One region of the Enterobacter sichuanensis genome, then DNA from elsewhere that is predicted to be linked to it. Evidence: predicted binding sites of a transcription regulator. Region 1 holds the regulator's gene; each other region holds the start of a gene.

What was found. The regulator LexA, encoded in region 1, represses DNA repair genes until DNA is damaged. The targets are predictions, from matches to a motif close to TNCTGTATGTACATACAGNA.
Region 2: a site for LexA is predicted at 2,956-2,975, ahead of umuD (translesion error-prone DNA polymerase V autoproteolytic subunit). Genes of this name have one in related genera too.
Region 3: a site for LexA is predicted at 4,960-4,979, ahead of metR (HTH-type transcriptional regulator MetR). Genes of this name have one in related genera too.

The regions. Positions count from the first base shown of each region.
Region 1 covers NZ_CP027986.1:316,056-323,831, forward strand. The annotation lists gene plsB (glycerol-3-phosphate 1-O-acyltransferase PlsB) at 1-1,909, opposite strand, end outside; gene C1N69_RS01480 (diacylglycerol kinase) at 2,064-2,432, shown strand; gene lexA (transcriptional repressor LexA) at 2,541-3,149, shown strand; gene dinF (MATE family efflux transporter DinF) at 3,213-4,550, shown strand; gene C1N69_RS01495 (CsbD family protein) at 4,671-4,880, shown strand; gene zur (zinc uptake transcriptional repressor Zur) at 4,930-5,442, opposite strand; gene C1N69_RS01505 (cupin domain-containing protein) at 5,558-6,046, shown strand; gene C1N69_RS01510 (conjugal transfer protein TraF) at 6,219-7,529, shown strand; gene dusA (tRNA dihydrouridine(20/20a) synthase DusA) at 7,612-7,776, shown strand, end outside.
Region 2 covers NZ_CP027986.1:2,072,552-2,080,327, reverse strand. The annotation lists gene C1N69_RS09985 (LysR family transcriptional regulator) at 8-895, shown strand; gene C1N69_RS09980 (hypothetical protein) at 979-1,248, shown strand; gene umuC (translesion error-prone DNA polymerase V subunit UmuC) at 1,257-2,519, opposite strand; gene umuD (translesion error-prone DNA polymerase V autoproteolytic subunit) at 2,503-2,937, opposite strand; gene C1N69_RS09965 (aldo/keto reductase family oxidoreductase) at 3,097-3,963, opposite strand; gene tcp (methyl-accepting chemotaxis citrate transducer) at 4,109-5,770, shown strand; gene smrA (DNA endonuclease SmrA) at 5,804-6,367, opposite strand; gene C1N69_RS09950 (LysR family transcriptional regulator) at 6,724-7,635, opposite strand.
Region 3 covers NZ_CP027986.1:4,498,478-4,506,253, forward strand. The annotation lists gene C1N69_RS21730 (dienelactone hydrolase family protein) at 161-967, shown strand; gene C1N69_RS21735 (glycoside hydrolase family 1 protein) at 1,006-2,469, shown strand; gene metE (5-methyltetrahydropteroyltriglutamate--homocysteine S-methyltransferase) at 2,513-4,774, opposite strand; gene metR (HTH-type transcriptional regulator MetR) at 5,011-5,964, shown strand; gene C1N69_RS21750 (carboxylate/amino acid/amine transporter) at 5,852-6,751, opposite strand; gene yigL (sugar/pyridoxal phosphate phosphatase YigL) at 6,834-7,634, opposite strand; gene pldB (lysophospholipase L2) at 7,660-7,776, opposite strand, start outside.

The DNA of each region.
Region 1 (7,776 bases):
CCTGGCGCGAGATGCGACGATGCTGGGTAATAATGGCCGCCATGAGCGACGGCAGCATCAGCATGTGGGTGATGTTGTTACGGTAGTACGTCATCAGCACGGCCTGCTCGCGCGGCAGAATGATGATGTCGCCGATGGTGTCTTTTTCGACTTCGAACTTGTTCATCTGCAACGCGTGATCGATAAGCTCACTGGCCGTTGCAGAAGGTACGGTTGAATCAACCGAATACGGCACGTTGCGCATCATATCCAGATAGCAATCCAGCTGCTCTGTCAGCTGTTCACGGGTTAGCGAACGTTGACGTGAAGCCAGAAGCGCCGTACAGCACAGGTTCATGGCGTTAGCCGCACCGGCGTTGTTAATGCGCACCATCAACTCAGAGGCGATGCCGTTGACCGTTGGCGTCAGCCAGGCCGGACGAACCGCTTCGATAGGGTCAATGGACTCGCGCCACTCCGGAACGTGGTGGTTCAGGTACGTCATCAGCGGCATCGGCTCGCCAAAGTTGACGTAGCCCTGGCCGAGGTTGCGTAACTTGCTCAGGCCACGCAGCATCTGCGGCAGGCTCTCTTTCTCTTTGGTCGCCCCACGCAGCTCTTTGGCGTAAGTTCCTACTTCCATCACATGCTCATAGCCAATGTAGATTGGCACCAGCGTGATGGGACGGGTTCCTCCGCGCAGCATCGCCTGGATGGTCATCGACAGCGTGCCGGTTTTCGGATCGAGCAGACGCCCGGTACGGGAACGACCGCCCTCCACGAAGTACTCCACGGAATAGCCACGGCTGAACAGCTCGCCCAGATATTCACGGAATACGGTGGAGTAGAGCTTGTTGCCCTTGAAGGTACGACGAATAAAGAAGGCACCCAGGCGGCGGAAAATCGGGCCTGCTGGCCAGAAGTTCAGGTTAATCCCGGCAGCGATGTGCGGTGGCACCAGCCCCTGGTGATAGAGCACATAAGACAGAAGCAGGTAGTCCATGTGGCTGCGGTGGCAGGGAACATAGACAATCTCATGGCCATCATGCGCCAGCTGACGTACACGCTCGGCATTATGAACGTTGATGCCCTGATAGAGGCGGTTCCAGGTAAAGCCGAGAATACGGTCGGAAAGGCGAATCATCTCGTAAGAGAAGTTCGCGGCGATCTCTTCCATCAGCGCAATGGCGTTCTGCTGGGCTTTCTCATGCGAAATTTTCTTGCTGCGCGCTTCGTCTTCAACGGCGCGGGCAATCGCTTTAGAGGCCAACAATTTGTTGAACAGATCCTGACGCGCCGGGAGACGTGGCCCGACGGCAGCCAGGCGCTGACGGGCGAAGTGCATACGCGCCACGCGCGCCAGTTTTTGCGCGATGATCTTGTCGGTGCCGTGCTCGTCCGCCATTCGACGCAGCGACACGGAAGGGGAGAAACGGACGAAACTGTCGCGTCCCAGCCAGGAGACCGCAAAGAACTTCTGGATGCCGTTAAGCATGCGCAACGGTGGGTTCTCTTCCCCTTTTTCGCGGCCCGGGCGGCGACCAAACATCACCGACACCGGCACCATCTGTACATCCAGGTCAGGATTGCTGCGGTGCAGGTCGAGATAGTCATGGAACAGCTTGATGGACTCTTCCTTTGGCGTGTAATAGGTAAACACACGCGGCCCACCGTGGATGAACACGTAGCGCGGCAGCAGCGTACCGTCAACTTCCAGCGGTTCAAGCGGGTCAGGTAAGTCATGCGCCAGACACTGGGCGCGAAGCGTCAGTAAGTCTGCCTTCGAGTTATAAGGCAAAACATACATAATGGGACGCGACGTATCGAGCCCCAATTCCAGCGCGGGTTCTGCTGGGATAGACTTGCTTTTTACCAGGATGCTTAATGGTAAATTAAGTAATTTGTAGTAAATTCGTGGCCAGCCGGACATAAACGATGTAAAGCCTCTGGTTAATAATGCAATTGCGGCGCAAGGATAACAGAAAGCGCGCAAAATTTCTGTTGTTACCCGTCATACTTCAGGCTGTAGCGAAACGCGTTACGGCCCCTGTTACTGACGCTCTTTTTTAAAAAAGGTTCTTTTAATGGCCAATAATACCACTGGGTTAACCCGAATCATCAAAGCTGCTGGCTACTCCTGGAAAGGTTTTCGCGCCGCGTGGGTCAACGAAGCTGCCTTCCGCCAGGAGGGCATCGCCGCGATTGTCGCGGTGATTATCGCCTGTTTCCTTGATATTGATGCGATAACGCGCGTTCTTCTGATCGGATCCGTATTGTTGGTGATGATAGTGGAAATTCTGAATAGCGCTATTGAGGCCGTTGTGGATCGTATCGGCTCTGATTTCCACGAACTTTCAGGCCGGGCAAAAGACATGGGCTCTGCTGCCGTGTTGCTGTCGATTATCACTGCCGTTATCACCTGGGTCACGCTGCTTTGGTCACATTTCCGATGAGCCTCGAGGAATAATTAAGTCCCTGGTTTTTTGTGCAGTTTTTGGTTCCAAAATCGCCTTTGACTGTATATACTCACAGCATAACTGTATATACACCCAGGGGGCGGAATGAAAGCGTTAACGACCAGGCAGCAAGAGGTGTTTGATCTCATTCGGGATCATATCGGCCAGACGGGTATGCCACCCACGCGTGCGGAAATCGCGCAGCGTCTGGGCTTCCGTTCTCCGAATGCTGCCGAAGAACACCTGAAAGCGCTGGCGCGTAAGGGTGTCATTGAGATTGTTTCGGGCGCGTCACGGGGTATCCGCCTGCTGGTGGAAGAAGAGACGGGCATTCCGCTGGTAGGGCGTGTTGCTGCAGGTGAGCCTTTACTGGCTCAGCAGCATATTGAAGGCCATTACCAGGTCGATCCTGGTATGTTCAAACCGAGCGCTGATTTCCTGCTGCGCGTAAGCGGTATGTCGATGAAAGACATCGGCATTCTTGATGGCGATCTGCTTGCGGTTCACAAAACGCAGGATGTACGAAACGGCCAGGTTGTGGTCGCACGCATTGATGATGAAGTGACCGTCAAGCGTCTGAAAAAACAGGGTAACACCGTACAGTTACTGCCTGAAAACAGCGAGTTCTCCCCGATTGTGGTGGACCTCCGTGAACAGAACTTCTCTATCGAAGGACTGGCGGTTGGGGTGATTCGCAACGGTGAATGGCTTTAATCTTTTCCTGACAGGCTACAGCTCCGCTGTAGCCTGATTCATTTCCCACTTCCGGTATTTTTCATGTCACTGCTGACGGCATCCGATAAGGCATTGTGGCGTCTTGCTTTGCCGATGATTTTCTCCAATATCACCGTGCCCTTGCTGGGGCTGGTCGATACCGCCGTTATTGGTCATCTGGATTCGCCTGTTTATCTTGGCGGCGTGGCGATTGGCGCGACGGCAACCAGCTTTCTGTTCATGTTGCTGCTCTTTTTGCGCATGAGTACGACCGGCCTTACCGCGCAGGCTTACGGTGCAAAAGATCCGTTGCGTCTGGCGCGTGCGCTGGTACAGCCGATGATGCTTGCGCTTGGCGCAGGGGCGTTGATCGTTTTACTGCGCGCTCCCCTGATTGACCTTGCACTCCATATCGTTGGCGGCAGCGAGGCAGTACTGGAACAGGCGCGGCGTTTTCTTGAAATCCGCTGGCTTAGCGCGCCCGCCTCGCTGGCTAATCTGGTTCTACTGGGGTGGCTCCTGGGCGTCCAGTATGCCCGTGCGCCTGTCATTCTGCTGGTGGTGGGCAACCTGCTCAACATTGTGCTGGATGTCTGGCTGGTAATGGGGCTGCAAATGAACGTGCAGGGGGCAGCGCTGGCGACGGCGATTGCCGAATACGGGACCTTTATTATTGGTCTGTGGATGGTCTGGCGTGTGCTGGTGATGCGCGGGATTTCCCTTGCGCTGCTCAAAACCGCCTGGCGCGGCAATATCCGTAAGCTGCTGGCGCTCAACCGTGACATCATGCTGCGTTCATTGCTGCTTCAACTCTGCTTTGGTGCACTGACGGTCTTTGGCGCACGGCTCGGGCCAGACATCGTTGCGGTTAATGCCGTCCTGATGACGCTGCTGACCTTTACCGCCTATGCGCTGGACGGCTTTGCCTATGCGGTTGAAGCGCATTCGGGGCAGGCGTATGGCGCACGGGAAAGCGGGCATCTGCGGGATGTCTGGCGGGCGGCCTGTCGACAGTCGGGTCTGGTGGCGTTGGCATTCGCGCTGATTTACGCCTGCTTTGGCGAACAGATTATCGCGTTACTCACCTCCCTGCCGGCACTGCGCGAACTGGCGAGCCATTATCTCATCTGGCAGGTCATTTTGCCGGTGGTGGGTGTCTGGTGTTATCTGCTGGACGGCATGTTTATTGGCGCGACGCGCGGAGCCGAAATGCGTAACAGCATGGCTGTCGCGGCGGCCGGGTTTGGCCTGACGTTGCTGACGCTTCCGTGGCTTGGTAACCACGGTTTATGGCTGGCGTTGGCCGTCTTTCTCTCACTGCGCGGGTTATCGCTGGCGTTTATCTGGCGCCGACACTGGCAAAACAATACCTGGTTCCCCTCACGCCACGATATATCGTGACGGTTAAAGATTCCGAATATGAAACTAACAGCGGAATCCTTAACTACAATAATTATCACGTCCAGCAGAAAAGAACGTAACGGACGTTACGACCCGACGCTTAACGAAGAGGACACGATGATGAATAAAGACGAAATCGGCGGCAACTGGAAGCAGTTCAAAGGTAAAGCGAAAGAACAGTGGGGTAAGCTGACGGATGACGATATGACCGTCATTGAAGGTAAACGCGACCAGCTTGTCGGTAAAATTCAGGAGCGTTACGGCTACGCAAAAGACCAGGCGGAAAACGAAGTCAAAGACTGGGAAACCCGTAACGATTACCGCTGGTAACGCTGAATAACCCACTGAGGCGGCTTAAAAGCCGCCTTTTCTTTTGCTGCTAACGCGGCTTTTTCTTTACCAGAATCGAGTGGTCGTGCTGACATGCGTCCTGATGACGACAGGCTTCCACTTCCACACACGCTGAGCACAGACCGTGTGCTTCAATCACGTTATGGCGCAGGGCAAAGCCCATTTTAGCGGCCAGCGTATGCATAATGTCTTCCACACCTTCCGCACCTTCTTCTTTCACCACGCCGCAGCGGTCACAAATAAACATCGCCGAGGTGTGGGTAGGCTGATCGAACAGATGACACAGCACATAGCTGTTTGTGGATTCGACTTTATGCACAAACCCTTGTTCCAGCAGGAAATCCAGCGCGCGATAGACCGTCGGTGGCTTTGCCTGCGGCTCGCTTTCGCGGAGCAGGTCGAGCAGATCGTAGGCGCTGATGGCACCCTGTTGCAGACTCATCAAGCGCAACACTTCAAGGCGCTGCGGAGTCAGGCGCACATTGCGTTGCGCGCACAGCTTTTCGGCCTGCGCTAACAGCTCTTTTGTGGACTTATCCATTTAGCACCCCGGATGTTATAGGACGGAAAACCCTCACTTTATCATGTTCTGCTAAAAACACCGAGATCGGCCAGTCTGTGCTATACCTGACCCATCGCAAACCGGGAGATAAACAATGAAAAGACCTGACTGTATTCGGCACTGGCGTGATGTTGAAGGTGCGGATGACTCGACTTACCCCGACAGCGATGAGCTGTTTTCCATCGGTGCGCCACTGGCCCGCAAGCTCGGGCTCGGGCGCATTGGCATCCATCATGAGCGTTTGCCGCCAGGACGCAGGACATCCTATCCCCACGCGGAAAGCGATGAAGAAGAGTTTATTTACGTGATTGAAGGCTACCCTGAAGCCTGGATTAATGGCTATTTGTGGAAGCTGGAGCCTGGCGACAGCGTAGGCTTTCCTGCCGGAACCGGCATCTGTCATACCTTTATCAATAACACGGACGAAGAGGTTCGGTTACTGGTCGTTGGCGAGGCTAACAAGAAGCACAACCGTATCTACTATCCGCTCAACCCGGAGTACGCCGCCACGCGGCAAGATCGCTGGGTAGACCATCCTCCCCAGTTTTTTGGGCCGCATGATGGAAAACCTGGGAAAAAATAATTTCCTCTTCTATAAATATTGAGGGCCGTCACAAATTACAACAGGCCGTAAGGAAGTTTTACTTAGGGAAAGAATTAGCGGGTCTTTTACTACTTATTCACAGCAATAGTTCGTTCCTGTTTGGGTGATAACAGACAGGGGTTATTTCATAACAGACTATAACGGGCATACTGTGAAAAAAAATTTTAAATTTTCGGTGGTTAGCATTGCTGTCTCCTTGTTTATGGCAAATCAGGCGGGAGCAGCCAATACCTGGACAGAATCACGCAGCGACGCAATGGGTGGCACCGGCGTGGCTTCGGGAAGCTATGGCAGTGGGGCGTTAATCAACCCCGCGCTGCTGGCAAAGGCAAAACCGGACGATGATGTGACGGTCATATTGCCTTCGGTTGGCGCGCAGATCACGGATGAAGACAATCTTCAGGACGAGATTGATAATATCAACGACAAAATTAATCACTATAAGGATGTGGTGGATAATCTTACACCGGTTGAAATTATCACCAATCCATTAGGTTCTATTAACCAGTTCCAGGGCGCGGCAAAAGATCTTGCCGATGAGCTGGACTATCTCAAGGGCAAGACCGCACGCGCTACGGCAGGGGCAGGCATTGCCGTGAGTATCCCTAACGATGTCCTTTCTGTGGCGTTTATGGCGAAAGGCTACGCCCATGGTCGGGTGAGTTCGTCGATCGACCAGCAGGATATTGATTACCTCCGCGGTATTCAAAACAGTGATGCGGTCGCGGCCGGCGTCGCGCTGGATGCTGCGCTGAACGGCACGGACCAAATCACCAAAAACCTCAACTCGACGGCCTCTGGCCGGGCGGCAATTGTGTCCGACTATGGCGTTGCCATTGCCCGTCAGTTCGATCTTGGCGGCGTTCCGGTTTCCGTGGGTGTGACGCCAAAACTGCAAAAAACCTGGGTCTATAACTACACCACCTCAATCTACGATTACGACAGTAATAAGTGGAACGACAGCCGCTACCGTACAGACGATACGGGCTTCAACGTGGATGCCGGGATTGCGGCCGATTTCGGCGAAAACTGGACCGTCGGCGTGAGCGGACAAAACCTGATGTCGCGTGATATCGACACCAAAGATATCCGTATCCGCAACGGGCGTACGGGAGAAGTGGTGAGCTATAAAGACACCTACCAGATCCGTCCGCTGGTGACCGCCGGGGCCGCCTGGCACAACGATCTGGTGACGCTGACTGCCGATGGTGATCTGACGGAAACCAAGGGCTTCAAGAGCGAAGATACGTCACAGTATGTTGGCGTCGGTGCCGAAGTCACGCCGTTGAGCTGGCTGGCGGTGCGGGCGGGTTATCGCGCAGACGTGAAGGGTAACGACAGCAATGTCTTTACCGGCGGTGTCGGTTTCGCGCCGTTTAGCACCGTGCATGTTGACCTGATGGGCCTGTACGGCGAAGACGAGACCTGGGGGGCAGGGGCTCAACTGAGCATGACGTTCTAAAGTCCACCGGAGGCGCTGCGCCTCCGGCTTTTCTTTGTGCTATAGTAGCGCCCCTTTTCCACCAGATGCTTAAAACTTCGCCATGTCGTCAGAATTACAGACTGTTTTTCCCGCACACCGTTTTTCCATTGCGCCGATGCTCGACTGGACGGACAGACACTGCCGCTACTTCCTGCGTCAGCTCTCCCGCCATACGCTGCTGTACACCGAGATGGTGACCACGGGCGCAATCATTCACGGCAAGGGC
Region 2 (7,776 bases), 1.8 Mb from region 1:
CCATTAAATGAATAACAAGCTCAACGCCATTTCTACTTTTCTCTGTGTCGCGCAGGCAGGATCCTTTTCTGCAGCCGCCCGCCAGAGCGGAATGAAACAATCTGCCGTTAGCCAGCAGATCGCCGCCCTTGAGCAGGAGCTCGGCGTGGTGTTACTGCACCGAACAACGCGCACCATGAAGCTGACCGAGCAGGGGGAGCGTTATCGTCGGGACATGCAGCTGCTGCTGGACGCCATGCGGGAAGCGGAGAGGCGGCTCAATCCCGTCGACCACCAGTTTCAGGGCAGCGTGCACGTCCAGCTGCCAAGCGGCCTGGGGCAGATTGTGTTGCCCCATTTACTGACGCTGCAACGCCTGCATCCCGAACTGCATCTGATGATTTCTCTTGATGACCGGATTGCCGATCTGGTGACGGAGGGTGTGGATGTGGCGATACGGCTGAGCAGCGAGCCCCCGCAGGCGCATGCGGCTCGCGTGCTGGCGCGTATTGAAACGGCTCTGTTTGCCGCCCCCGGTTTTCCGGCGGTGGACGACGTCAGCGAACTCGCGACGCTGCCGCACGTACGGTTTAGCGGCATCCCGCCGGATGTTCCGCTCAGGCTGATTGCTGCTGAGGAAACCCTCGAGGTGAAGGTGAATACCGTTTTCCGGGCCAATACCAGCGACGCGCTGTTACAGGCGCTGGAGGCAGGCATCGGGATCGGCGGCATGCAGCGCCCGCTTGCGGCCCGCGCACTGCAGGCCGGCACGCTGGTGCCGGTATTGCCCGGCTGGCGGTTACCCGACCGCGTTCTCTATGCCGTCTATCCCGACGCACGCTTTATTCCACAACGCGTCCGCAGCGTCGTGGGCGTGATTGAGCAATTACTGCCTGAAATCGTAAAGAAAAGCTAAACGTTGCTTGCGCAAATCGCGTGCTTTTTTTAACCGCAAGGCATAGTGTATTTTCACCCTAACCTCCTCTTACTGGAGCACGTATGCAGGATTACCGTTTTTTCCAAAAAGGCACGAACCTGATTGCGATCGAGAGCGAAAATATCGACGCGGCCGCGCAACTCATCGCTCAGGGGTTTGAAAAACAGTTTGAGGAGATCGGCGCCGCGGATGAGAAAACGGCGCTTACCCGCCTTGCTGATATTCGTAAAAATAATGACATCGATCGCCATAATTTCCTGGCAGGTGCGGGTGAAATGCCGTGGATCGGCGTGCTGACGGCCGCGGCAACCTGGCTGACGCAAAAGAAATAGCGCCACTATTACTTCGCCACCGGCAAATCCGCGTACCGCGTTGTATAAGCCGGTGACAGCATCTCGCGCTTCATTGCCCAGGCTTTCTCAATACCCTGCCCCGCAAACCAGATCTTCCCTTTGCCGGAGTGATTTACGCTGTCGATCATCTCCATCAGCGCCGCACTGTTGGCGCGCAGACGGTTATCGTCAAACAAATTAAGCTGAGCGACGCCGCTGCTGAAAAAGTCCGCCAGCATCACCCCGGCTTTCATATAGCGATACCCGTCGAGCCAGATTCGCCCCAGCGCCTCCGTGGCGGCACGGATAATATCCCGCGAGTCATTGGTGGGCGTCATCAGGGTGACAGAGGCCTGATTGCCATAATAAATTTCGTTGTCCGCATGCGGACTGGTCCGCACAAACACGCTGATAAAACGACAATACTGATGCTCGCCGCGCAGTTTCTCTGCGGCACGTTCCGCATAGGCGCAAATCGCCTGGTGCATCTCTTCGTATTGGGTTATACGGTGGCCAAACGAACGGCTACAGATAATTTGCTGCTTCGTGGGGGTGTACTCCTCCAGATCAAGACAGGGCTCCCCGCGAAGCTCGCGCGCCGTACGTTCCAGCACCACGTTAAAATGTTTGCGAATGACCCAGGAGGATGCTTCCGCCAGCTCCAGCGCCGTGGTTATTCCCATCGCGTTAAGCTTTTTCGTGATGCGCCGCCCTACGCCCCACACCTCCTCAACCGGAACCTTTGCCAGCAGTTTCCGCTGCCGCTCGCGATCCGACAGATCGACCACGCCGCCAGTGCCGGACCACCGCTTCGCTGCATAGTTGGCCAGCTTTGCCAGCGTTTTCGTCGGGGCAATACCGACGCCAACGGTTAAGCCCGTATTTTTAAAGACCTGCGTGCGCATCTGGTGACCGAATGCTTCCAGCGCCAGGCAGTTACTGACCCCTGAAACGTTCACGAACGCCTCATCAATGGAGTAAATCTCTATTGCCGGGGCGAGATCGGTCAGCGTCTGCATCACCCGACTACTGAGATCGGCATACAGCGCATAGTTTGAACTAAACACGTAAACCCGTGACGGAAAACGCTTCTCTTTGAATTTAAAATACGGCTCACCCATTTTTATGCCGAACTGCTTTGCCTCCGGCGACAGTGAAATAATGCAGCCGTCGTTATTGGAAACCACCACGATGGGCTTCCCCTCCAGATCGGGGCGGAACACCTTCTCGCAGGAGGCATAAAAGCTATTTACATCAACCAGCGCGAACATGTTTATGCGTTTTGAGGGTGTGGGTGACGACGCCGAAGATCTGCAGCTCCTCTTCGGACTGAAAGGTAATGGGCTGATAGCGAACGTTATGTGGCAGCAGCCGCAGAACCGGACGAGTCTGTAACTCCTTCACCGTAAACTCTCCGGCGACCGAGGCCACAACGATATCCCCATGCCCGGCAGTTAACGAACGGTCGACAACCAGCAGATCGCCGTCGCCAATCCCTGCGCCAATCATGGAGTCTCCACTCACCTTGATAAAATAGGTCGCACTGGGGTGTCTCACTGCCAGCCGGTTAAGATCGAGACGATCCTCCACATAATCCTGCGCCGGACTGGGGAAACCACAGGCTACACGCTCTAAAAATAAAGGTAATTCAATGTATTGGTTTGGATGATAAGAAAAGAGAGTGTCCATAATGCCTTTCTCGCCAGATACTGTATATAAATACAGTATTACGGATTATGGCAAAGGATCAAGGTCATTTCCGGAAGCGAACCCAAACGCGTTGAAGTGTCAGAAGATTTAAAACGCGCAAAGCCCAAAAGCACATGTCGGGCTTCGCGCCTGTGACGATCAGTCCATCAGCGTATTCAATGTTTCCAGTGCGTCAGGCGGCAGCTGCAGTTCGCCCGCCGCGAGGTTTTGCCGCAGATGCGCCACGGACGAAGTGCCCGGGATCAGCAGGATATTCGGGGAACGTTGCAGCAGCCATGCCAGCGCAACCTGCATTGGCGTTGCGCCCAGCGAGTCGGCGACCGCCTGCAGCCCGGAAGATTGCAGTGGCGTAAAGCCGCCTAACGGGAAGAATGGCACATACGCAATCCCCTGCTGCGCCAGCAGATCCACCAGCGCATCGTCCCCCCGGTTCACAATGTTGTACATGTTCTGCACGCACACCACCGGCACCATTTTCTGCGCTTCCGCAACCTGAGTGGCCGTGACGTTGCTCAGGCCAATGTGACGCACCAGCCCCTGCTGCTGGAGCTCTGCCAGGGTGGAAAGCGGTTCAGCAATCGATCCTTCCGCCGGCCCGTGCGCGCTAAACATGATCCGCAGATTCACCACGTCCAGCACATCCAGCTGCAGATTACGCAGGTTGTCATGCACCGCCTGCGTCAGCTCCTGTGCGGAAAAGGCCGGTAGCCAGGCGCCTTTGCTGTCGCGACGGGCGCCAATTTTGGTCACAATCGTCAGATCGTCCCGGTACGGATGAAGCGCCTCGCGGATCAGCTGGTTAGTCACATGAGGGCCATAAAAATCACTGGTATCAATGTGGTTTACCCCCGCCGCCACGGCTTCACGTAACACCTCCAGCGCGGCATTTTTATCCTTCGGCGGCCCAAATACCCCCGGCCCGGCCAGCTGCATCGCACCATAGCCCAGTCGTTTAACCGTTCGCGTTCCGAGCGCGTACGTCCCGCTTTTATCAATACTGCTCATGTTGACCTTCCTCATAAAAAATGATCCGGGTTTACAACAGGTTCCCTCACGGGCCCCTGAGTTAAGCGCGAGTTAAATTAAAGTTTAAATTCTCTACGACGATAGTATTGAAGAAACCCTGCATCTTCTCTAACGGACGACCGCTATGCTGAAAAATCTGCACGTGATTACCGGTATTATCTTTGCCCTCACCATATTCTGTCTGTTGCAAGTTGTCACGGGAGGGTTGTTCTACTCTGCCGTCAGTAACGATCGCCATAACTTCCAGAATTCCGGTGTGCTCAACGCTCAGCAGGAAAGCCTGAGCGACAGCGTGAACACGCTGGTGAAAACACGCGTCACCGTGACCCGCGTGGCGATCCGCTACCTGAAAAATCAGCGTGATCCGGCGTCCCTTGCGGCGATCAATAAACTGCTCGGCACAGCAGGTGACTCGCTGGCAAAAGCCGAAGCCTATAACAAGGCGTGGCAAAAACTGCCGCAGGTTAACGGCCAGAACGCGGCATTGACCGACGAGATGCAGAAGTCCTGGAACCAGATGCACGAAGTGATGCGTTTGTCGATTGAGTATCTGCGTGCCGACAACTACCAGGCCTATGGCGATCTGGACGCGCAACAGGCGCAGGACGATATGGAAGCGGTCTATAACCGCTGGCGCGCCGAAAACAACACTCTGCTGAAAGCCGCCGCCGAAGAGAATCAGAGCAGCTTCACGCAGATGCAATGGACACTGGCGGCTATCTTGCTGGCCGTTATCGCGGTACTGGTGGTCATCTGGCAGGGTTTACAACACCTGTTGTTAAAACCACTCAACACCATTATGAACCATATTCGCGCGATTGCCGGGGGCGATCTGACGCAGGAAATCACCCTCTCTGGCCGCAATGAGATGGGCCAGCTGGCCGCCGGTCTGCATGAAATGCAGCAGTCGCTGGTGACCACCGTCAGCGCCGTACGCGGCAGCACCGATTCCATCTACACCGGTGCAGGCGAAATTGCCGCAGGAAGTAACGATCTTTCCGCCCGTACCGAGCAGCAGGCAGCCTCGCTCGAAGAGACCGCCGCCAGCATGGAAGAGCTGACGGCGACGGTTAAACAGAACTCCGATAATGCCCGTCAGGCGACCATGCTGGCGAAGAATGCTTCAGAAACGGCGGCGCGCGGCGGTCACGTGGTGGATAATGTGGTTCTCACCATGACCGAAATTGCCGACAGTTCGCAGCAAATTGCGCATATTACCGGCGTGATTGACAGCATCGCATTCCAGACCAACATTCTTGCACTTAACGCAGCGGTGGAAGCCGCCCGCGCCGGGGAACAGGGTCGCGGTTTTGCGGTGGTCGCAGGTGAAGTCCGTACGCTGGCAAGCCGCAGCGCGCAGGCGGCGAAAGAGATCAAAGGGCTTATCGAAAACTCAGTCAGCCGGGTAAATACCGGTTCTGAGCAGGTCAGCGAGGCCGGCTCCACCATGAAAGAGATTGTCGCCGCCGTCACCCGCGTGACCGATATTATGGGTGAGATTTCCTCTGCGTCTGACGAGCAGAGCCGGGGAATTGAGCAGGTAAGCCTGGCCGTTTCGCAGATGGACAGCGTGACGCAGCAAAACGCCGCGCTGGTGCAGCAGTCCGCCACGGCGGCGGCGGCGCTGGAAGATCAGTCCGAACAGCTGCGTCAGGCCGTCGCCGCGTTTCGTCTGAACGGAAAAGAGAAAGCGGTCGCCCCGCGCCCGGCGAATGTGAAAATGCCACAGCTGTTGCGACCGGCAACGACAACCGCGTCTGCCGACAGCAACTGGGAAACCTTCTGAGCCACCGGCGGGCGAGTGTCTCGCCCGCTCTCATTAGCGGCTGCGCTTGGCGTGCCGCTCCCAGTTCTCCTGTTTCGCTTCATCGGATTTGCGCAGCGAGACATAGCATGCCCCGCTGCCGCCGTGATGCGGCAGCGCCTCGCAGAAAGCCTGTACTTCCCCGAACTCGGTTAACCAGCGCGCCAGATAGCTGCGCACGACATTCGCATGTGAGCTCTGCTCGCGCCCTTTCCCATGAATGATAATCAGGTTACGTAACCCGTCGCGCCCGGCCTGGCGAATAAACGAAAACAGCATCTGACGGCAGCGTTCGGCGGGCTGGCGCAGGAGATTTAAGCTGGCCTGGCGGGGGTATTTACCCGATCGCAGCTTATCGATAACGCCCTGCTGTACCCCATCGCGCCGGAACGCCAGAGGCTCGTCAAGGGGCACCAGTTCAAGAAAACCCAGCGTCAGGAAGTTATCCAGCTGTTCACTATCCACCTTCTCGCGCACCCGCGTATTGCGGCTCGGCTGCCAGTGAATATCCGGGCCGCGCTTCAGGGGCTGGACATCCTCCATGGCGTCAAGAAAATAAGATTTGTCGTCAGGGTTCATGGACATCCTCCGGCTACAACTAAGGAGGGTACTATACCTGCGCCGGGAAGAGGCCTCAATCACCGTTAACCGCCGTCGCGCGACATAAATATTAACCCGATGAATATATATAGTATTTATAAAATACGCTTTAATCTGACTTAACTTAAATTTCAGCGAGCGTAAAATAAGTGATTTGTGTTAAAAATTCGTAAAATCAAATACTCAACCCTCTTCCCTTTTTCGGGAAAGGTGTTATACCTAAATATACCTGCTTCATGGATATAATACTCAGGACTGGCGAAAGGACGCACTGCTGTGTGTACTGGAGGGTCTGTCAGATGTCGGACAGACCCTGTTTTTTTACGTTCTCTTTTTCACGTCGCGACTATTTTTCGCGCTTCTCTTCGGAATTGCGTAATTAAGGATTCGGCCAGGGGTGTTTGACGGGAATCACGGCGCTGAATTAAATAATATGCCGCTTTTGGAAGCGATTCGACAACCGGCAACATCACCAGGCGATGCGCCAGCAGCGGGTCACAGCCCAGTTCCTGCGGCAGAATGCTTAAAAAATCACTTTGCGCCACCAGGCTAATACAGGAGGAGAATGTTTCGCAGACAACCCCTATTCGCGGTATTTGCGCGCGATGGCTAAATACCTCTTCCAGTTGCTTATAATAACTTCCCCGCGGCGTCGGCATTGTCCAGTTATAATGCAGCAGTTCATTAATTGAGGTTGCTTTGGTCGCCGGATGTCCTTCCCGGCAAAATACCGCAAACGACTTTTCGAAGAGTTTTTCAAACGTAAACTCGTGGTCATAAGGCCCCTGATAATAGGTATTGATGGTGAAATCGAGCTCACCCTGGCGTAATTCATTGATCATCGACACCAGCTGCCCTTCCATAATCCGCACCTTGACCTGCGGATGCTGCGCGTGAAAGCGGGAGATCACCGCGGGCATCAGGCTGCGTGAAACGCTGGCCCCCATCCCGATATTGATCTGCCCGGCCAGCTCCCCCTGCCGCTGACGGATGTCATCCTGCGCCGCGCGCAGCTCTTCCAGAATCAACTTCGCGCGCTGGTAGAAGCCCTCCCCACATTCGGTCAACGCAACGCCCTTACTCCTGCGCACGAAAAGCTGCGCCGCCATGCCCTCCTCCAGCTCTTTGATGGATTTGGTCAGCGCCGGCTGCGAAAGATTAAGCGTCCTGCTGGCACCGCGAATGCTGCCCTGACGAGCGACTTCGACAAACGCCCGGATTTGATGAAATTTAATCTGAAATGACATAGCCCGACCGATAACCGTTGTTTATCAGAGTAAAGAAACTGTCATCTACTTTAATGGAAAGGGATGTGCGAGGGTAATTCCTGAACGGTTAAAACTGTGAAAAAACGGTTAGTGATAAGTAAAAACTATCACAGCGTGAAG
Region 3 (7,776 bases), 530 kb from region 1:
AAAATGATTGCAGTTAATTTCCATAAAATAGTGATTTACATCACATTAACAAGTTATATCGTTGGGCGCTGCACAAAAGATAGACCGTTTAAGGCACTGTGAGTTGTTAACCTGGTGTCTATATTTACCTTTGCGCTAACTCATTGGTACGGAGAATGCCATGACTGAAAAAACCGGTTTTGCACCTGCTGCGGCCCCGCATGCCTCAACCATCGTCTCAACGTCTGAAGAGGCCATCACGGCGGGTGAGACCTCTATTCCCTCGCAGGGAGAGAATATGCCTGCTTACCACGCACGCCCAAAATCAGCAGATGGCCCGCTGCCCATCGTGATCGTGGTTCAGGAAATTTTCGGCGTTCATGAACATATTCGCGACCTCTGCCGCCGACTGGCGCTGGAGGGTTACCTGGCCGTTGCGCCTGAACTCTACTTCCGGCAGGGCGATCCCGACGACTACAGCGACATCCCCACATTGCTCAGCAATCTGGTGAGCAAAGTCCCGGACGCGCAGGTCATGGCCGATCTCGACCACGTTGCCAGCTGGGCGGCGCGCAACGGGGGCGATCCGCACCGGCTGCTGGTCACCGGTTTCTGCTGGGGTGGACGCATCAGCTGGCTGTATGCCGCGCATAACCCGCAGCTGAAAGCTGCTGTCGCCTGGTACGGCAAACTGGTGGGCGAAAAAACGCTGAATTCACCGAAACATCCCGTGGATATCGCCACGGAGCTGAATGCCCCCGTATTAGGGCTGTATGGCGGTCAGGACACCGGTATCTCCCTTGATTCGGTAGAGACCATGCGCCATGCGCTCCGTGCGGCCAATGCGAAGGCCGAAATTGTGGTCTATCCGGATGCCGGACATGCCTTTAACGCTGATTATCGCCCGAGCTATCACGCGGAATCGGCTAAGGATGGATGGCAGCGGATGCTTACATGGTTCCGTCAGTACGGTGGTAAAAAAGGGTAAGCCTTTCCCATTGTCATGACGCATAAGGAGTGCGTGTTATGGAGCAATCCCTCTCGTTTCCACGCGGTTTTCTCTGGGGCGGCGCCATTGCCGCCAACCAGGCTGAAGGGGCATGGAACGTGGACGGCAAAGGGCCGTCCGTGGCAGACGCCGTCGCCTGGAAACCCAACCTGTCCGTGAAAGATTACAGGGGTCATATGTCCCTGACGGACGAGAACATTCGTGATGCGTTTGAAGGCAACCATGACGCGCGCTACCCGAAGCGCCGCGGCATCGATTTTTATCACCACTATAAAGACGACATCGCCCTGTTTGCTGAGATGGGTTTTAAGGTGCTGCGCGTCTCCATTGCCTGGTCGCGCATTTTCCCGACCGGAGAGGACGCTACGCCCAACGAGGCCGGGCTGCAGTTTTATGAAGAGTTGTTCCGCGAGCTGCGTCGTCATCACATCGAGCCGCTGGTCACCCTCTCCCACTATGAAATGCCGCTGGCGCTGAGCGAAAAATATAACGGCTGGGTACATCGCAACGTGGTGGATGCCTTTGTCCGCTTCTGCAATGTTTGTTTCGACCGCTATAAAGATCTGGTGCGTTACTGGCTGACCTTTAACGAAATAGACAGTATTCACCGTCATCCGTTTACCACGGCGGGTATTCGCGAAGAGAAGAGCGCACCGGGTCAGGCAAAGCAGGATATTTACCAGGGGCTACATCATCAGTTTGTCGCCTCAGCACTGGTGACGCGCGACTGCCACGCCAAAATTCCCGGCAGCAAGGTCGGTTGCATGCTGACAAAACTGACCACCTATCCGCACAGTTGCCGCCCGGAAGACGTTGAAGCTACGCTGAAGAAAAACCTGGAGAACTATTTTTATGCCGACGTGCAGGTATTTGGCGACTACCCGCCGCTGATCCTGCGCGATCTGGAAAGACAAAATATCCATATTGAAATGCACCCTGACGATCGGCGTATTTTAAAGGAGCATACCGTCGATTTCGTCTCCTTCAGCTACTACATGTCGATGACCGAATCCACTCAGCCGGACGCTGAACGCATTCCCGGCAATACCGTGCTCGGCGTGAAAAACCCCTATCTACCTGCGTCGGAATGGGGCTGGCAGATTGATCCCCTTGGGCTGAAAATCTCGCTGCTGGAGCTGTATGACCGTTACCGGAAACCGCTGTTTATCGTTGAAAACGGTCTGGGCGCGAAGGATGTGGTCGAAAACGGCAAGATCCATGATAGCTACCGCATCGACTATTTCCGCGCCCACTTTGAACAAACGCTGGCGGCGATTAATGAAGGGGTGGAGATAATGGGGTTCACCACATGGGGGTGTATCGACATTATTAGCGCAGGCACCTCGCAGATGTCGAAGCGCTATGGCTTTATCTATGTCGATCAGGACGATGAAGGCAACGGCACGTTAAAACGGCTGAAAAAAGACTCCTTCTGGTGGTACCAAAAAGTGATTGCCAGTAACGGCGCAGACCTGAGCTAAGTATGCGCAGGCCGGGCAGACGCCCGGCCATCGCGCGTCGCGGCTACGCCTGACGCAAATTCTGTGCCGCCTTCACCATATTCGCCAGCGCCGCGCGGGTTTCCGGCCAGCCGCGGGTTTTCAGGCCGCAGTCCGGGTTTACCCACAGGCGCTCAGCCGGAATGCGCTGGGCGGCTTTCTTCAGCAGGGCTTCGATCCACTCCACGCTCGGCACGTTCGGGGAGTGGATGTCGTACACGCCCGGTCCGATTTCGTTCGGGTAGTCGAACTCTTCAAACGACTCCAGCAGTTCCATATCTGAACGCGAGGTCTCGATGGTGATCACGTCAGCGTCCAGCGCGGCGATCGAATCCATGATGTCGTTAAATTCGCAGTAACACATGTGGGTGTGGATCTGGGTGTCGTCCTTCGCCACCGCGGCGTTGATGCGAAACGCCTCCACGCCCCACTTCAGGTAGGCCTCCCAGTCGCTGCGGCGCAGCGGCAGACCTTCACGCAGGGCCGGTTCGTCAATCTGGATGATGCCAATGCCTGCGGCTTCGAGATCCGCCACTTCATCACGCAGCGCCAGCGCGATTTGCTTCGCGATGGTTTCACGGGACACATCTTCACGCGGGAAGGACCAGCAAAGAATGGTCACCGGGCCGGTCAACATTCCTTTCACGGGCTTGTCGGTCAGGGACTGGGCGTATTTCGCCCACTCCACGGTGATGGGTTCCGGGCGGCTGATATCACCGATGACCACCGGCGGCTTCACGCAGCGGGAGCCGTAGCTCTGCACCCAGCCATTCTGGGTGAACACGAAACCGTCCAGATGCTCACCGAAGTATTCCACCATGTCGTTACGCTCGGCCTCCCCGTGCACCAGCACGTCCAGACCTAAGCGCTCCTGCTCTACAATCGCCTGTTTGATGTGTTCGGCGATACCGGTACGGTAGTGATTCGCGTCCAGGTTGCCTTTTTTGAAGTCCAGGCGCAGGCCGCGGATCTCGGTGGTTTGCGGGAAGGAACCAATCGTGGTGGTCGGCCACGCAGGCAGGTTGAAGCGCGCGCGCTGCGCTTCGGCACGCACCTCATACGGGCTCTGACGCTGGCTGTCCTGGGCGGTGATGGCCGCCAGACGTTTCTCCACAGCCGGGTTGTGAACACGAGCCGAGTGACGGCGCGCCTGGATGGGTGCGCTCCATTCACTAATCGCCGCCGTGTCGCCGCTGTTCAGGGCGTCACGCAGCAGGGCCAGCTCCTCACACTTTTGCAGGGCAAAGGCGAACCAGCTCTTCACTTCCGCATCCAGACGGGTTTCTACGCTGAGATCAATCGGGCTGTGCAGCAGGGAGCAGGAAGAGGCGATCCACAGTTCACGTTTGTCTGCGATGTCTTCAATCTGCGCATATTTCTCCGTCAGATCGGCGCGCCAGACGTTACGCCCGTTCACGAGGCCGGCAGAGAGTAGCCAGTCCGCTGGCAGCCGTTTGTGCAGCTCTGCCACATCATCGTTACCGTGTACGAGGTCGACGTGCAGACCCTGCACCGGCAGCGCGGTAATCGTCTTCAGGTTTGGCGTCACGCCTTCGAAATAGGTGGTCAGCAGGAGCTTCACCTGCCCCGCAAGCGCGTCATATGCCGGTTTGAAGGCAGAGAGCCATGCCTGCGGCAGCTCCAGCACCAGCGCAGGTTCGTCGATCTGCACCCACTGAATGCCGCGCTTGCCCAGCTCAATCAGGACCTGTTTGTAGACCGGCAGAATATCGTTAAGCAGGCTCAGACGATCGAACTGCTCCCCTTTCACTTTACCCAGCCACAGGTAGGTTACCGGCCCCAGCAATACGGGCTTCACCTGGTGACCCAACGCCAGCGCTTCGTCCACTTCATCAAGAAGCTGCGTCCAGGTCAGTTTGAACTGCTGACCTTTTACGAACTCCGGCACCATATAGTGATAGTTGGTGTTAAACCACTTGGTCATTTCCGCCGCTGCCGCTGGCTCACCCGTTGGCGCACGGCCACGGCCGATGCGGAACAGGGTATCGATATCTACCGATCCATCGCTGTTCTGATGACGAGCCGGCACGTTGCCAAGCAGCAGGCTGGTCGTCAGAACATGGTCGTACCAGGCGAAATCGCCCACCGGCAGCAGGTCAATGCCCGCCTGTTTTTGCTGATCCCAGTGACGGGCGCGCAGCTCGCGTCCCACTGCCAGCAGCTCTTCACGGGTGGCGTTTCCCGCCCAGTAGCTTTCTTGCGCTTTTTTCAGCTCGCGACGCAGGCCAACGCGAGGGAAACCGAGAGTGTGATTGCGGATAGTCATGTGTTCTTCCTCTAATTAATTGTAAATCCTTTGGATTTTGAATTCAGGGAAGGCGGCAAGTTTGCTCATCCCCGGGAGCTTACATGAGTAAGTGACCGGGGTGAGTAAACGCAGCCAACGCACCATAAATTTAAAAGACGAAGGATTTTAGACGTCCAGATGTTTACACTTCTATAATTGGCGGTTACTGTATATTCCTCAAGCGCAAAATGTTCATGCCGAAGTGAAGGACTTTCATGATCGAGATAAAACACCTGAAAACGCTCCAGGCGTTACGGAACTGCGGCTCGCTCGCGGCAGCGGCGGCCACGCTGCACCAGACCCAGTCCGCCCTTTCTCACCAGTTCAGCGATCTGGAACAACGCCTCGGCTTTCGTCTTTTTGTGCGTAAGAGCCAGCCGCTGCGCTTTACGCCGCAGGGCGAGATCCTGTTGCAGCTGGCGAACCAGGTCCTGCCGCAGATCGCCAGCGCGCTGCAGGCGTGTAACGAACCGCAGCAGACCACACTGCGTATCGCCATTGAGTGCCACAGCTGTATCCAGTGGCTGACCCCCGCGCTTGAGAACTTCCGCCAGAAGTGGCCACAGGTGGAGATGGACTTTAAATCCGGCGTGACGTTCGACCCGCAGCCCTCGTTGCAGCAGGGCGAGCTGGATCTGGTGATGACGTCCGATATTCTGCCGCGCAGTGGCCTGCACTATTCACCGATGTTTGATTATGAAGTGCGCCTGGTGCTGGCGCCGGACCATCCGCTGGCGGCCAAAACGCGCATCACGCCGGAAGACCTGGCGACAGAAACGCTGCTGATTTATCCGGTTCAGCGCAGTCGTCTGGATATCTGGCGTCACTTCCTGCAGCCGGCAGGCATTAGCCCGCAGTTGAAAAGCGTGGATAACACCCTGCTGTTGATTCAGATGGTGGCGGCCAGAATGGGTATCGCAGCGCTGCCGCACTGGGTGGTGGAGAGTTTTGAACGCCAGGGCCTGGTGGTCACTAAAACCCTGGGTGAAGGACTGTGGAGCCGGCTGTACGCCGCCGTGCGCGATGGCGAGCAGCGACAGCCGATTACAGAGGCGTTTATTCGCTCAGCGCGGAACCACGCGTGCGACCATCTTCCGTTTGTGCGGAGCGCGGAGCGACCCAGCGGCGATGGACCCACAGCGAAGCCAGGATCACCGTTCCCCCAATAAGGAAGCTCGGCCAGTGTGGCTGTTGCTGCCAGATGGCGAGGTTAACCAGCAGCCCCGCCGGGACATGCACGTTGTTCATGATCCCCAGCGTACCGGCGTCGACCTGGGTCGCGCCGTAGTTCCACATGAAGTATCCCAGCCCTGAAGCCACCACGCCCAGCCAGACCAGAACGCCCCATTGCACGTTCGTGGTTGGCAGTTTTTGCGGATTACCGAGCATAAACCACGCCGCCACCGCAACAATCGCAGCCCCCATATAGAACCAGGCGAACGCGTTATGCTGCGGCATCGGACGGGTTTCCATCAGACGTTTGTAGCCCACCATGCCGATGGCGAAACTGATGTTGGCGAGCTGGACGAACATCAACCCGGTCCAGAAGTGATCGCTCACTTTGTCGTAGCGAATAATCGCCGCGCCAATCACCGCCAGCGCCGCGCTCAGCAGGTATCCCCAGCGCAGGCGGCGCTTGCTGAGCAAATCGTAGATCAGCGTGATATAGAGCGGCGTAAGCACGGTGAACAGCAGGAATTCAGAGACGGACAGGTAGACGTAAGCCCGGAAGCTAAACAGATACATGATGCCGAGCTGCATCGCCCCCACCAGCATATACAGCACGATCGTTTTCAACGATTGCCCGCGCGTACGCAGAAACGGCAGGAACACCAGCGCCGCCAGCCCCACGCGCATCAGCACCGAGAAGTAGCTGTCGACCGAACCGGCAAGGTATTCGCCAATCAGGCTAAAGGAGAAGGCCCACAGGATAGTGGTGATAATGAGTAGCGCCACAATGCTTGTCTCTCAGAAATAAGGAGAGGCATTGTAGCGAACTCTTTAGTTGACAACTGAGCGATAAATAACCGAATGAAGATTATTCAAGGAACAGTTTGCGCAGATACTTCGGTACCGCGTTATCAGCGTTAGAACCAATCACTTCCAGTTCCGGGTGCAGATCTTTCAGACGCTGGTGCGCGTTCTGCATGATACAGCCCTTACCTGCCATTGATAGCATTTCGGCATCGTTCATGCCGTCACCAAAGGCGATACAATCTTTCAGCCCAAAGCCCAGACGTTTCGCGACCGCTTCCAGGGCGTGGCCTTTGGAGACACCTCCCGCCATCACTTCCAGACAGGTCAGCGTTGAGAAGCTGACGTTAACGCGATCGCCCCAGCGGGCGTTGATCGCCTGTTCCAGCGGGAGCAGCTCTTCATGGCTGTCGCAGGTGAAGAACACTTTACTGATGCCATCCGGCTCCAGCAGACCTGGTTCATACAGGGAGTAGTTGAATACCGCTTCTTTGAAGAAACGCATTTCATCCGGGCGATGGCGGTTCATGAACCAGTCGTCATCGCGATAAACGTTAGTGACGATAGCCGGATTATTGTGCACCACACCGAACAGATCGGCAGCAATATCGCGATCCAGGTTGTGCGTAAAGATCAGATTGCCGTCGGTATCATGTACGCGCGCACCGTTGGAGGTGATCATGTACGATTTGATCTCAAGATTATCGCGGATCTGCCCCACGTCTACGTGGTGGCGGCCGGTGGCAAACACAAAGTTCACGCCCCGGGCAGTCAGCAGCTTTAAGGTCTCTTTCGCGTAAGGCGACAGGGTGTGGTCGGGGGAGAGCAGCGTGCCATCTAAATCAGATGCAACAACCTGGTACATAGGAAAATTTAACCTCAATAGACAATCAGTTATGCCGGTCGAAAAACTCGACGATGGCGTTAAGCGCGACTGAGCGCATAGCGTCCTTTTCAAAAAGGATCTCATGGTACGCGCCGTTGATAACCAACGGTTTTCCCCCTTC